DNA from 2 places in the Erwinia wuhanensis genome. Region 2 is predicted to be linked to the other one. Evidence: predicted binding sites of a transcription regulator. Region 2 holds the regulator's gene; the other holds the start of a gene.

Region 1 (7,655 bases), on a different contig from region 2:
TCAGGATAGGTGTTGAAAAACGCGGGCAGTATCGGCCGCAGCAAATTTTCCGCCGCGTCGTCTGAGCAGGTGATGCGAATATTACCGGCAGGCGTATGGCGCAGCTCGCCAATGCTGTCAATTTCGCTGTTAATCTGATCGAAAAGCGGCCCAACCGACTGCAACAGACGCTCGCCGGCTTCGGTAGGCGCAACGTTGCGCGTGGTGCGCGCCAGCAGGCGCACGCCCAGCCGTTCTTCCAGATTGCGAATGGTATGGCTCAGCGCCGAAGGGCTGACGCCAAGACCGGCGGCGGCTTTGGTAAAGCTTTGCGCCCGGGCAACGGCCAGAAAGGCCACGATATCGTTCATAGTATCCACGCAGAATTGCTGATTAAATTTCACAAGCGCGTAAAAATTACCCCATCCGATCGCATTACTCTATCTCTTTTACCGCTTCGCCTGCCTGCGGCGCACAAAACTCCAAAGCCCTGCAGTGCCGCTCTTTATGCGTGCTCACGGGGCTCTGAGGCTTTGCGTTCGTTGATTGATGCAAAAAATTCACAATTACATGCGATTACGCCCGTCTAATCATTAACCCGGCCAGCGTGCAAAATAGCGCAAGTGTTAATAATATCGGAATCGTTCATGAATAGTGCTGTAGCGGAACAATCTCGTCATCACCCTGCCTGGGGCGCCGTCTTTTCGATGGCGCTTGGCGTAGTGGTGCTGATCGCCTCAGAATTTATGCCGGTCAGCCTGCTGACGCCCATCGCGCAGGGGTTAGGGATCAGTCAGGGCCATGCCGGACAGGCAATTTCCGTCAGCGGTTTTTTTGCCGTGCTCACCAGCCTGCTTAACACGCCGCTGACCGGGCGTTTCGATCGTAAAAAAGTGCTGATCGCCTTTACGCTGCTGCTGACGCTTTCCGGGCTGACGGTAACCTTTTCGACCAATGGCCTGATGTTTATGGTCGGCAGGGCGCTGTTGGGGATCGCCATTGGCGGCTTCTGGTCGATGTCGACGGCGACGGTGATGCGCCTTGTGCCTGCTCACGCGGTAGCGAAGGGCCTGGCGCTGATCAACGGCGGTAACGCGCTGGCCGCTACCGTCGCCGCGCCGTTGGGCAGTTTTCTTGGGCAGTATATTGGCTGGCGCGGGGCGTTCTTTATGGTGGTGCCGCTGGCCGTTATCGCCTTTATCTGGCAATGGCGCAGCATTCCATCATTGCCCGGCAACGGCCGCAACAAAGCCGCCAACCCGCTGCGCCTGCTTGTTCGGCCGCCCGTGGCGCTGGGCATGGCGGGCATTATGTTTCTGTTTATGGGACAGTTTGGCATTTTTACCTATCTGCGCCCGTTTATGGAAACCGTCACCGGCGCCAACGTCAACCAGCTCTCTTTGCTGCTGCTGTTGCTGGGCGGGGCGGGACTCATCGGCACCTGGCTTATCGGTACGCTGCTTGAGCGCCGCCTCTACGCTTATCTGATCGCCATTCCGCTCGGCATGGCGCTGCTGGCCGCCTTGCTGATCGCGCTGGGGCATTCTCTGCTGCTGACCGGCGTGCTGCTGGCGCTTTGGGGGCTGGTAGCGACGCCTGCGCCGGTGGCGTGGGGGCTGTGGCTAAGCCGCGCGCTGCCCGACGATGCCGAAGCGGGCGGCGGCCTGATGGTGGCGGTGATCCAGATGGCGATCACGCTTGGCGCGGGGCTGGGCGGCCTGCTGTTTGACGCGGCCGGCTGGTGGAGTCCGTTCGCCTTCGGCCTGGCGCTGCTGGTGCTGTCGGCGCTGTTTGCCGGGCTGGCCCGTCGCTCGGTTTACTTCGCCGTCGGCAAATCGCTGTAGCGCGTGGTCCAGGCGGGAGAGAGCATCTCCCGCTTCATCGACCAGCTTTTCTCAATGCCCTGGCCGGCAAACCAGACTTTCCCCTTGCCGGAGCGGTTCAGCGTATCAATGGCGGTCATTAACGCCGCGCTGTTGGCCTTCGGCTGCGTTTCGGCAAACAGATCCAGCTGCGCCACGCCTTCGCTGTAAAAATCGCTCAGCATCACGCCCGCTTTGATATAGCGTTCGCCTTCGCGCCAGATACGGTCCAGCGCCTCGGTCGACACCCGAATAATATCGCGCGTATCGTTCGAGGGCAGCAGCAGCCTGCCGGAGGCCTGGTTGTTGTAGCCGGTGCCGTTGTCGTCGTGCGGGCTGGTGCGGATAAAAACGCTGATAAAGCGGCAATATTGTTTCTCGCCGCGCAGCTTTTCCGCCGCGCGTTCGGCCCAGGCGCAGATCGCCTGATGCATATCCTGATAGTCGGTGACGCGATGCCCGAAAGAGCGGCTACAGACGATCTGCTGTTTAGCGGGTGCCATTTCCTCTAACGCCAGGCAGGATTCGCCGCGCAGCTCGCGCACCGTTCTCTCCATCACCACGCTGAAGTGCTTGCGGAGGGTGGGGACGGGACTGTCGGCCAGATCCAGCGCGTTTTTAATGCCCATCAGCTGCAAACGCTTGCCGACGCGACGGCCAATGCCCCAGACTTCTTCAACCGGCACCAGCGGCAGCAGCCTGCTCTGGCGCGCCGGATCGGAGAGATCGACCACGCCGCCGGTTTTGCTCCACTTCTTCGCCGCATAGTTAGCAAGCTTGGCCAGCGTTTTGGTTGGCGCGATGCCGACGCCGACCGTCAGGCCGGTAGCTTTCAGCACCTGCTGCCGGATGTCGCGGCCAAAATCCTCCAGCGAGAGACAGTTGCTGACGCCGGTCAGATCCAGAAAAGCCTCGTCAATAGAATAAATTTCGCTCGCAGGCGCCAGCTCGCCAAGCAGGGTCATCACCCGATGGCTGAGATCGGCATACAGCGCATAGTTTGAGCTGAAAACCTGCACCTGCTGACGCTGGAGATCCTGTTTAATTTTAAAATAAGGTTCGCCCATTTTAATGCCCAGCGCTTTTGCCTCGGCCGATCGGGAAATAATACAGCCGTCGTTGTTGGAAACGACCACCACCGGCCTGCCGCGCAAATCGGGACGGAACACCGTTTCGCAGGAGGTATAAAAGCTGTTGACGTCAACCAGCGCGAACATTTTTGGTGGATTTCAGAATAAAAGTGACCACGCCAAAAATTTCCAGCTCTTCCGCATCGTGAAACGTAATCGGAGAATAGTGACGATTGCGCGGCATCAGCTGTAAAAAAGGGCGGAGGCGTAGCTCTTTAACGGTAAATTCACCGGCCACGGCCGCTACCACGATATCGCCATGCTCTGCGGTCAGCGAACGATCCACCACCAGCAGATCGTCATGGCCGATCCCGGCCTCAATCATCGAGTCGCCGCTTACTTTGATAAAATAGGTGGCGCTGGGATGACGCAGCACCAGCTTATTCAAATCCAGACGGTCCTCAATATAATCCTGGGCCGGACTGGGAAAGCCGCAGGGTACGCGCTCAATAAACAGCGGTAAAAAAAGATCTTCCATAATTTCAGCAGGGGAAATCGGCTGCATAATGCTTATTCCGGTTTAACTGTGTTTATATACAGTATCGCTGAATGCGGGCGGCAGGCAAGGCATTGATCGGAACTTTCCGGCAACAGATTGTAATAACAGGAATTTATTCGCTTTTTCTTAAAGGTGCGTCCCCGGTTAATAAAGCAGCTTATACTGCAGCGGGAATAATAGTTGCGCCGGAGCAGAAGGATAAGAGCCGCTTATTTCTTTTTTGCGCTAAGTAAAATACAGCGTGGACGCAGGGCCACCAGCCTCGTTTTATGCATCTTAATAATGGCTTTCTGCGCAGGAAAATGTCATAAAATATCAACTTTTCCACTGACGCCTTATCATTTTTTTCTTTGGGATAATCACGCACGCTTATGTTTTCTTTCGACTGGCACCGCTTTTTCTTGAACGATCTTTCCATTACTTTTTTAGGCGAGGTCGCGGTTCGGGTACTCTTCGCCTACATCGTTGTTTTTCTCTTTCTGAAAGTTTCCGGCAGGCGCGGCATTCGCCAGCTGTCGCTGTTTGAGCTGGTGATTATCCTGACGTTGGGATCGGCCTCAGGAGACGTCACTTTTTATGATGATGTGCCTGTGCTGCCGGTCGCGATGGTCTTCCTGGTGCTGCTGGTACTTTATCGTTTTACGACTTTTCTGACCGCACGCAGCTCACGGGTCGCCCGATGGGTGGAGGGCGAAGTGATCACACTGATTCAGGACGGCCTGTATGTGCTGGACAGCCTGGACGGGCTGAACATTTCTGAGGACGAATTCTTTATGGAGCTGCGGCAGGAGGGCGTGGAGCATCTGGGTCAGATCCGGCTGGCGCTGATCGAGCTGGACGGCGATATCAGCGCCTATTACTACGATCGCGAAGAAGTGCGGCCGGGCCTTTCCGTGTTGCCGCCTCAACATCGGCAGGATTATACCTGCGTGCCCGCAGATGGCCTCTACGCCTGCAACCATTGCGGAGAAACGCAGCGGCTACAGGCGCAGCAGCAGCTGAGTTGCCCCCGCTGCCAGCGCAATCTCTGGTCGCTGGCGCTGACCACCCAACGAGCGCGCTAGCGAGGCTGGCGTAGCCAGCATAACGGCAGGCTGCCCAACGAGTGCTGACAGGGTTATTGGTATAGCCTTGCCAATGGCGCCCGCGGGCCGCCTGACAAGCGCGTCAGCGATGTTGCTGGGCTTAGCCTTGCCGTTGGCGCCTGTGGATTGCCTGACAAGCGCGCCAGCGATGTTGCTGGGCTTAGCCTTGCCAATGGCGCCCGTGCGCGCTGATACGCCTGTCAGCCGTGGGTATCGCGCTGGTTACTTTGCAGGAAGTGCCAGGCCGCGCCTAACATCCCGGAATCGTTGCCGAAGGTGGCCGTATCCACCGGGATGGTTTTGCCGAACCAGGCCAGATGAAACTTCACCTCCTCCAGAAAATCCTCGCGCTCGGTGATGCCGCCGCCCAGAAAAATGCATTCGGGATCGAATACGTTCGCCAGGTTATAAATGCCGGCGCACAGATCCTGATAAAAGGTGGTGACCAGCCTGGTGGCGACCGGCTCTTTATTATCCCAGCCGGAAAAAACGTCTTTGCCGCTGACCTCGTCCACATCACGCCCGCTGTGCAGCGCATAGCTTTTGCGCAGCGCGGTCATCGTACAGTTGTCGCCCATCGTATAGTGGCTGACGCTGCCGCCAGCGGGACGCGCCACCAGCAGGCAGCCGAACTCGCCGGCGCGATCCTGCTTGCCTCGTACCAGCGCGTCGTTGCAGAAGGCCGCGCCGCCCAGCCCGGTGCCGATGGTGATCATCAAAAAATCGGACATATTGCGTGCTTTACCCAGCCAGCGTTCGGCCAGCAGGGCGCAGTGCGCGTCGTTTTCCACGGTGGCGGGCAGGGAGGTTTTTTCCGTCAGCCATTTACTCAGGTGGAAATCATCAAATGCCCTGACCGTGCCGCCCATCGACACAAACCCGTTGTGCGGATCGACATAGCCCGGCACGCTAACGGCAATGCCTTCGCAGCCGGGGTTTTTTTCCAGCCAGTCCAGGATAGCGCCCAGAATAGCCTCGCGCGATCCTTCGTTATCCGCTTTATCACTGGCCAGAATGTCGCCTTTATCCGTTACAACGCCCATTTTTAACGAGGTACCGCCAATATCAAATACGGCAAATTTCATATCCTTCTCCTTTTGTTTTTTTATCAGTATAGCCGCAGACCAATTGCGCCGTTGCGTTGTGCGGACAGCGATAACAAAAGTGCGGCGGCCTGTTTTTTATTACGGGCGAGGCTACGGATTAAGGCGGAATATAAAGGCAGGTGAACAAGATATAAAAGGGCCAACGATAAACGCGAAAACGAACCCGTCAGCCGGGTTCGTTAGCCGCAAAAAGATTATTTACGGTCGAGATCTTTCCGTTCTTCCAGCGTTTGCTGATACTCATCCAGAAAAACTTTTTCCGCAGGATCCAGTCTGTCCATGCCGCTGGTGAAACGGTGCCAGTACGGATAGCGCGGCGCAGGACGCGTCGCCTGCTCAATACGTTTGATCTGCGCTTCGCTCAGCGTCAGCTCCGCTGCGGCCAGGTTGTCCTGTAAATGCTGTTCGGTGCGGTTGCCAACAATCAGCGACGTGATGCCCGGACGCGTCAGCAGCCAGGCCAGGCAGACCCGCGCGGTCGATACATTATGCTCTTTGCCCACTTCGGTCAGCACGTCGATAACCCGGTAAGCGTGCTCCATATCGTGCACGTAGGGTTCCGGCCAGCCGTTGCCCTGACGGGAGGTCGCTGGCGTTTTCACGTTGCGCTGTACGGTGCCGGTCAGCAGACCTTCGCCCATCGGCCCCCAAATTAGCGTGCCGATATTCTGATCCAGCGCCATCGGCAGCAGCTCGAACTCCGCCTCGCGCGACTCCGGCGTGTAGTAAATCTGCTGGCTTACCGGCTTCAGCAGATGATTCACCTCGGCGCAGCCCAGCGTTTTCATCATCTGCCAGCCGGTATAGTTCGAGGTGCCGAAATAGCGGATTTTGCCGCTTTTCACCAGATCTTCCAGCGCGCGCAGCGTCTCTTCCACCGGCGTCACGCCGTCCCAGTTATGGATCTGATAGAGATCGATATGATCCGTTTTCAGACGCTTTAAGCTGTTCTCGCAGGACTTAATCAGATGAAAGCGTGTGGCGCCGCTGTCGTTAGGATCGTCGCTCATCGGGCTGCGGGCTTTCGTGGCCAGGATAACGCGCTGACGATTGCAACCCAGCGCCTCGCCCAGCGTTTCTTCCGCCCCGCCTTTGGAATAAAGGTCGGCCGTGTCCACGGTATTGACGCCTCGTTCCAGCGCTATCTCAATAAAACGGCGGGCCTGGCGAACATCGACGTTGCCGGTTTTTTCAAAGCCGGCCTGGCCGTTAAAGGTTAACGTCCCGAGCGTCAGCTCAGAAACCATCAGGCCGGAATGGCCCAGTTTTCTGTACTTCATTGCTTTCTCCTCACTATGAAAACCCGAGGGCAAGCATAGACCACAAAAAACCAGACCAGGCCGCGCGGAAACTATTTCGTACAAATGCAGATTATTCAGGTGTTTTATTCCGGCCAACACGAAATAAGAAATCCCATACGGCAGCAATCATCGCTGCGTAATTCGCATGGCAATCTTAATGATAATTATTTCGCTAAGACGGCGGGTTAAAACAGCTATTTAGCCTGGCAGGACGCAATTCTGTTTTTCCCTGGCCGTAATTAACACCCAGGACTAATCTTATTCGTTTTACTTTCCGCTCAGATACCTTGCAGGGGAAAAAAGTAAACTATGCTTTAAACGAGGTTTTTAAACCTGAATAGTGACGTTGAATATCCTCAAGCAGAAATACCCCATGTAATCTATTTCTGCCGCCATAACTCAGGTATGAAAACCAGCAATAAAGAGCGGAGAGATCTGCCGCAGAGCAGATTGCCGGAAGCCTTTTCTGACTGGAGTGAGCTATGTTCAGACACGTAAAAAAATTGCAGTATACCGTTCGCGTTGCCGAGCCAAATCCCGGACTGGCTAACCTGCTGCTGGAACAGTTCGGCGGGCCACAGGGCGAGCTGGCCGCGGCCTGCCGCTACTTTACCCAGGGCCTGTCGGACGAAGACGAAGGCCGTCGCGATATGCTGATGGATATTGCCACCGAAGAGCTGAGCCACCTGGAAA
Region 2 (7,655 bases):
CGCTCTTCGGATTTGACTGAAATTTTTTGCGGGCATAGCGATGAAGGGAGACGCTCAGGCGGGAAGCCGGAAGCGCGGCGTTTTTATCGGCGCTGTGATAATATAACGTGCTAAGCCAGCCTGGGGAGATCTATGAACATTAACAGTCCTGAAAATATTCTGTCGCAGGCGGAAGCTATCTGTCAGCAGCGCAACGTCAGGCTGACGCCTCAGCGTCTGGAGGTGCTGCGGCTGATGAGCCAGCACCACGGCGCGATCAGCGCGTACGACCTGCTGGACCTGCTGCGCGCCAGCGAACCGCAGGCCAAACCGCCCACTATCTATCGGGCATTGGACTTTCTGCTGGAGCAGGGATTCGTGCATCGCGTGGAGTCCACCAACAGCTATGTCGTCTGCCATCATTTCGAAGAGCCTGCGCATACCTCGGCGATGCTGATCTGCGACCGCTGCGGCGGCGTAGCGGAGCAACATGCGGAAGGCGTGCAGGATATTCTGAAGTCCCTGTCGCGGGCAGCGGGCTTTGCGCTGACCAACAGCGTGATTGAAGCGCACGGATTGTGCCAAAGCTGCGTTGAGGTGGAAGCCTGCCAGCATCAGGATGCGTGCCAGCACGATCATACGCTTGGGACAAAAAAGCGCGGTCGTTGAAACGGTCAACCATCAGAATAATTTAAGCGGCGGGATCGCGCCAGACAAAACAACAAGGGCAGCGCCAGAAGCGCTGCCCTTGCTTTAGAAGGCTATCCGGAGAATCGGCCCTGGCAGTGCCAGTCAGCCTTTCCGGGGGCTATCTTATCAGAAACGGTGGTTGTTGCTGGTTTCCCAGTCGCCCAGCTCTTTCTCAGCCTGGTCTTTGGTGTAGCCATAACGTTCCTGAATTTTACCGACCAGCTGATCGCGTTTACCTTCTACGACGGTCATGTCGTCATCGGTCAGCTTGCCCCATTTTTCTTTAAATTTACCTTTTAACTGTTTCCAGTTACCGCCGGCTTCGTCTTTATTCATCTTGTTTCTCCTTAACCTTAGGTGATAACAGCTTATCGTTACAGCAAAACCACTGACAGCAACATAAAACGCTGCCCAAATGCTTAACGTACAGATAATTGTAGTAGAAGATGGCAGGTTTGCACGGCGAGGCGGCGTATTTTTCTAAAAAAAAGCGAAGCGGCACGGGCCGGGCAGCAAAAATCGCGCGGGCTCGGATACTTAAGAAGCGGGAGAACAGAAGCGCTGAGGCGATTTTGCCGGTTCGATCGAAGGGAGCGGGAAGCGACGGATGCCAACAGAGAGTAACCGCCCATACGGAATGCCAACACACAATAACGCCAATGCGGAATACCAACAGGCAGTAAATATCAGCGTGGGATACGAAAAGACAATAAACGCTAAATACGAACAGGAGCGGGCATCGATATATGTCGGACAGAACTACGATGGCTTGCGCTCCACAGGAGACATTCAGGCACGGTCAGACAATATGGCAGGGGCAGACAACAACCGTAGGTGCGGTCAGACAATATGGCAGGGGCATACAGCAGAAGGATTCAGACAATATGAGAGGTGCGAAATAAAAGCCGTAGGCGATACGCCCGCCGGTAGAAGCAAGCCTCTGCGTCATCGCAACGACGCAGAGGCGGCACGGCGTCTGGCTATTACAGCCAGCTACCGTTGCGGATCACGCCGACGGCAAGCCCTTCGATAGAGAAGGTATGCTCACGCAGATCCACCACAATCGGCTGGAACTCGCTGTTTTCCGGCAGCAGCTGCACAATGTTGCCCTGCTTTTTCAGGCGCTTGACGGTGACTTCATCATCAATACGCGCTACCACGACCTGGCCATTGCGCACGTCCTGGGTTTTATGAACCGCCAGCAGGTCGCCATCCATAATGCCGATATCCTTCATCGACATGCCGCTAACGCGCAGCAGGAAATCCGCGCCCGGCTTAAACAGATCGGGATCGACCTGGTAATGGCCTTCGATATGCTGTTCCGCCAGCAGCGGTTCGCCTGCCGCCACGCGGCCAATCAGCGGCAGGCCATCGACTTCTTCCATCATCAGGCGGATACCGCGTGATGCGCCGGAAACGATCTCGATAACGCCTTTACGCGCCAGCGCCTTCAGGTGTTCTTCAGCCGCATTCGGGGAGCGGAAGCCGAGCTGAGCGGCAATCTCTGCCCGCGTCGGCGGCATGCCGGTCTGGTTAATATGCTGGCGAATCAGGTCATAGACCTGCTGCTGCCTTGCCGTTAGTGCTTTCATCCCGCCCCCTGGTTGTTTATACAGTCGACTGTGAGTATATACAGGTATTTCGTCAATGAAAACCTCAAGCCGGATAAAAAACCATGGTGATAGCTATTTAGCCCGGCGGCTGGTGAGAAAGCAGAATCGTCAGCCAGACAAAAACCGCTAACAGAATAGCTAACAGCACGGCAGCTGAGCCCATATCTTTGGCGCGCCCGGAAAGCTCGTGGAACTCATTGCCCAGCCTGTCGACCACGGCTTCTATCGCGCTGTTGAGGATTTCCACAATCACCACCAGCGCGACGGAGCCAATCAGCATGACTCTGGCCAAAGGCGTCACGTCCAGCCAGCAGGCGATAATAATCGCCACTACCGCCGCAACCACTTCCTGGCGGAAAGCCGCCTCGTGTTGCCAGGCCGCCCGTAATCCTTTCCAGGAATACCCCGCAGCTTTAATGATCCGCGTTAAACCCGAGGCGTTATTTGCCATAATCAGGGAACCCTTTGTTCTGTTTAGCGTCAATGTCAGGGTAGCGCACATTTTGCAACACCACAGATCTCATGCAAGGATTCTGGTATGCTTGCGGCGCTTTGCTAACAAGAGGCTTTATGTTGTCTATGTCAGGTTGGCGTAACTTATATTACAAATTATTGAATTTACCGGTAAAAATGCTGGTAAAAAGTAAAGCGATCCCTGCCGAGCCGGTCGTTGAGCTGGGGCTGGATACGTCGCGTCCTATTATGTATGTGCTGCCATACGATTCAAAGGCCGATTTGCTGGCGCTGCGTGAGCAGTGTCGCAAAGAGGATCTGCCCGATCCTTTAGACCCGCTGGAGATCGACGGCACGCTGCTGCCCCGCTACGTCTTTATTCATGATGGCCCGCGCGTATTTCCTTATTACGCGGCCAATCCGGAATCCGTAAAGACGTTTCACGACTATCTGGATCTCCATCGCAGCAACCCGCTGCTGGACGTGCAGATGGTGCCCGTCTCGATTATGTTTGGTCGGGCGCCGGGGCGTGAAGTTCAGGGCGAAAGCCAGCCGCATCTGCGCGTGCTGAACGGCATTCAGAAATTTATCGCCGTCCTGTGGCTGGGCCGCGACAGCTTTGTGCGTTTCTCGCCGATGGTGTCGCTGCGCCGTATGGCAACCGAGCACGGCACCGATAAAACCATCGCCCAGAAGCTGGCGCGCGTGGCCAGAATGCACTTTGCCCGTCAGCGCCTTGCCGCAGTCGGCCCGCGTCTGCCTGTGCGTCAGGATCTGTTCAACAAGCTCTTACAGTCCAAGGCTATCGCCAAGGCCGTAGAGGACGAAGCGCGCAGTAAGAAAATCTCCCATGAGAAGGCGCAGCAGAACGCCATTGAGCTGATGGAAGAAGTTGCCGCGGATTTCTCCTACGAGGCAATCCGTCTGACCGACAGGATCATGGGCTGGACGTGGAGCAAGCTCTATCAGGGCATCAACGTCAACGGCGGCGAGCGCGTGCGTCAGCTGGCGCAGGACGGCCATGAAATCGTTTACGTGCCGTGCCACCGCAGCCATATGGATTACCTGCTGCTCTCCTACGTGCTTTATCACCAGGGCCTGGTGCCGCCGCATATCGCTGCGGGCATCAACCTGAACTTCTGGCCGGCCGGCCCGATTTTCCGTCGCCTGGGCGCGTTCTTTATTCGCCGCACGTTTAAGGGCAACAAGCTCTACTCCACCGTTTTCCGCGAATACCTGGGCGAGCTGTTCACCCGTGGCTATTCCGTGGAGTACTTTGTGGAAGGCGGCCGTTCCCGAACCGGACGCCTGCTCGATCCAAAAACCGGCACGCTGTCGATGACCATTCAGGCGATGCTGCGCGGCGGCAACCGCCCGATTACGCTGGTGCCGATTTACATCGGCTACGAGCACGTCATGGAAGTTGGCACCTATGCCAAAGAGCTGCGCGGCGCGACCAAAGAAAAAGAAGGCTTTATGCAGATGGTGCGCGGGCTGCGCAAGCTGCGCAATCTGGGCCAGGGCTACGTCAACTTCGGTGAACCGCTGCCGCTGGTGGCTTACCTGAACAAGCACGTGCCGGAATGGCGCGACGCTATCGACCCGATCGAATCCCAGCGTCCGGCCTGGCTGACGCCAGCGGTCAACGATATCGCCCAGCGCGTCATGGTGCGGATCAATAACGCGGGCGCGGCCAACGCCATGAACCTGTGCGTTACCGCGCTGCTGGCTTCCCGTCAGCGTTCGCTAACCCGTGAGCAGCTGGTGGAACAGCTGGACTGCTATATTCAGCTGCTGCGCAACGTGCCTTATTCGCCGGACGCCACCGTGCCGGACATGACGCCGGAAGCGCTCCTGGATCATGCGCTCAGCATGAACAAGTTCGAGATCGAGCAGGATAATATCGGCGAGATCATCGTGCTGCCGCGCGAGCAGGCGGTGCTGATGACCTATTACCGCAACAACGTTCACCACATGCTGGTGATGCCGTCGGTGATTGCGGTAATTTTGATGCAGCATCAGGAGCTGACGCGCGCCGAGCTGCTGCGCCAGGTCAGCGTGATCTATCCTATGCTGAAAAGCGAGCTGTTCCTGCACTGGGAAAAAGACGAGCTGCCGGGCGTGCTGGATCCGCTGGTCAGCGAAATGGCGCGTCAGGGTTTGTTGACCGCCGACGAGCAGACGCAAACGCTACGCCTCAGCCCTGCCCGTTTCCATACGCTACAGCTGCTGGCGGCCGGTGTGCGGGAGACGCTACAGCGCTACGCCATCACCTTTTCTATCCTCAGCGCCAATCCGTCGATCAACCGCGGTACGCTGGAGAAAGAGAGCCGCACCATGGCGCAGCGCCTGTCGGTGCTGCACGGCATCAACGCGCCGGAATTCTTCGATAAGGCGGTGTTCTCGACGCTGGTGCTGACGCTGCGTGATGAAGGCTATATCAGCGATACCGGCGATGCGCACTATGAAAGAACGCATAAGGTCTATCAGCTGCTGGCCGATCTGATCAGCCAGGAAGTGCGGATGACCATTGAAAGCGCGCTGACATACGAGTAGGTAAGAGATAAAAAAAAGGCCGGCATGAGCATCACACCGGCCTTTTTTATTGGCTGTCGATCAGCCAGAAAACGGCGCGCAGCTCAAAGCGATGCCTACAAACAGGATCAGCCCCACATAGTTGTTATTCAGAAAGCCACGAAAACAGGCATCACGTTCGCGAGCGCTAATCAGCTTTTGCTGATAAATAAACAGCGTCGCCGCCGCCAGCAGCGAGCAGTAAAAAGGCGTACCCAGCTGCATCAGCCAGCCGATGGCGGCCATCAGCCCCAGCGTGGCCAGCTGCAACAGGCCGATAATCAGCTTATCAAAACGGCCAAACAGGATGGCGGTGGATTTGACGCCGATTTTTAAATCGTCATCCCTGTCCACCATCGCATACTGCGTGTCGTAAGCGACCGTCCAACAAATATTGGCGAAAAACAGCAGCCAGCAGGCCAGCGGCACCGTTTCGCTGACCGCCGCCCAGCCCATCGGAATGGCCCAGCCAAACGCCGCGCCCAGCACCACCTGCGGCAGATGGGTGTAGCGCTTCATAAACGGATAGATCCACGCCAGCGCCAGGCCGCCAAAAGAGAGCAGGATGGTCATCAGATTCATGGTCAGCACCAGGCAAAACGACACCAGCACCAGACCGCCAAACAAAAATTTCGCCTCCGTCGAGGTGACTGCGCCGCTCGGTAGCGGCCGCGATCGCGTGCGTTTGACGTGTCCGTCTATCTTGCGATCGGCAAAGTCGTTAACCACGCAGCCCGCCGCGCGCATAAAAAAGACGCCCAGCGTAAACACCACCAGCACGTTGAGCGGCGGCACGCGCAGCCCGGCCAGCCATAGCGCCCAGAAAGTCGGCCACAGCAGCAGCAGCGAGCCGATTGGCTTATCAATCCGCATCAGGCGACTGTAGGCCTGAAGCTTACTGACAGGTAAAGATTTTTCCATCTACTTCTTCCTTTCGGCCTGAACGGCGTGATAAAGCGGCGCAGGCGGTAAAAACAGTTCGGTCAGCAGCAGCGGCTTGCCGGAAAGGCGCAGCAGCGAGCGGCGACCCCACAGGTCGTGACTGCGTCCCGGTTCGATAAAATCGCGGCTGAGCGTCGACGAGGCGAAAAGATAGCGCCCCAGCGGCTGGCTGCCAAGCTGTTGCAGCTTCTGCTCCGGCCCTTGTAGCGTGGATTCCGGCAGGATGGTGCGGGCCGCCAGCCAGGCTTCGCCATCGCCGCACAGCAGGATTTCCCGCAGCCAGTAGCGCGGCTCTTCAGGCAGCAGCAGCGCATCCGCGCCGGCCTCTTCCGCCCCGATAAAGCCCTCGCGCAGGATCTCAACGGTAACTTTTTCGCAGTGGCGTTCAAAGCGGCGGGTCATGGAATCTTCTTCCATCAGCCAGTCAAGCAGCGACGGCGTCAGCTGGGGCGAAGAGAGTGGAAGCCATTCGATAGCGTGCAGCTGCGTCAGCGCGCGGTTGGTCATTGCGCTTCTCCGGACAGTAAAATGGGGCTAGCGTAGCACAAGGCAAAAGGCGTTAAACAGAATTTTAACAGGATAGCGAAGCGGAAAGCCGCCCCGGTAGGACGGCCTCCTGGCTTACTTGCCTGCTGCGTTAACGATCACCGTGATGGAATTATGGGACAGCTCCCACTTCCCTTCTCCGGATGACCACAGCGCACCAGAAACAACGAGCACGATACAAAGATACCGTTTCATTGTGCGGCCCTGCTAAAGGCCGCTTCGCAATGCCACCACCGGAGATGTAACTGCGAATGCAAGCACTTGGGAGTACTTGCGTTTACGGCCGTTGGAAATCCTTTTCCCAATCCGGTGCCCGCTTGCTTAAGACGGCGAAAAGGCCCGCCCGCATTGTACGCTAAACAAGCAGTTTGTACACTTGACAGACATTCTTCAAAAGGACATTCTATGAGCACTTGGGAGTGCTTGCGTTAAATCAGCAATCAACCTGCTGGCAAGGCCGCTTACCTGGCCAGCGCAAAAAAACCGCCGTTAAAGGCGGTTTTTTTGTTTCTGCCCTTGGGCGAAAAGCTGCCGCTTCGTCAGCCCACAAAGCGTCTTCCTGCCTATTCGCGTTTCAGGCGGTTGCTGTTCGCCAGCCACAGCGTCACCACCAGGATCAGGATCGCGACAGAATAGGCCAGCGTGTCGAGCGGATTCTTATGATCGACGATGATCAGGCGGATAATAGCCGTGATGCCGATATACACAAAGTAGCGCAGCGGGAAGTGGTAGCCGGACTGGAAGTACTTCACAATCAGCGCAATAAATTCAAAGTACAGAAAGTAGATCACAATCCCTTCGATCAGCAGATACGAAGAGGTCTGCTCGCCGGTATTCAGCAGCACGTTGGCCAGATGA

The links. The regulator LexA, encoded in region 2, represses DNA repair genes until DNA is damaged. The targets are predictions, from matches to a motif close to TNCTGTATGTACATACAGNA.
Region 1: umuD (translesion error-prone DNA polymerase V autoproteolytic subunit) is a predicted target of LexA. The motif match lies at 3,494-3,513, and genes of this name have one in related genera.

What each region holds. Positions count from the first base shown of each region.
Region 1 covers NZ_JAUJUH010000001.1:55,653-63,307, forward strand. The annotation lists gene QZH36_RS00215 (LysR family transcriptional regulator) at 1-350, opposite strand, end outside; gene QZH36_RS00220 (MFS transporter) at 627-1,823, shown strand; gene umuC (translesion error-prone DNA polymerase V subunit UmuC) at 1,796-3,058, opposite strand; gene umuD (translesion error-prone DNA polymerase V autoproteolytic subunit) at 3,042-3,476, opposite strand; gene QZH36_RS00235 (DUF421 domain-containing protein) at 3,842-4,534, shown strand; gene QZH36_RS00240 (ROK family protein) at 4,756-5,640, opposite strand; gene QZH36_RS00245 (aldo/keto reductase) at 5,856-6,941, opposite strand; gene QZH36_RS00250 (manganese catalase family protein) at 7,445-7,655, shown strand, end outside.
Region 2 covers NZ_JAUJUH010000004.1:462,670-470,324, forward strand. The annotation lists gene zur (zinc uptake transcriptional repressor Zur) at 133-648, shown strand; gene QZH36_RS12730 (CsbD family protein) at 796-1,005, opposite strand; gene lexA (transcriptional repressor LexA) at 1,653-2,261, opposite strand; gene QZH36_RS12740 (diacylglycerol kinase) at 2,359-2,733, opposite strand; gene plsB (glycerol-3-phosphate 1-O-acyltransferase PlsB) at 2,862-5,291, shown strand; gene ubiA (4-hydroxybenzoate octaprenyltransferase) at 5,352-6,230, opposite strand; gene ubiC (chorismate lyase) at 6,231-6,758, opposite strand; gene psiE (phosphate-starvation-inducible protein PsiE) at 7,361-7,655, opposite strand, start outside.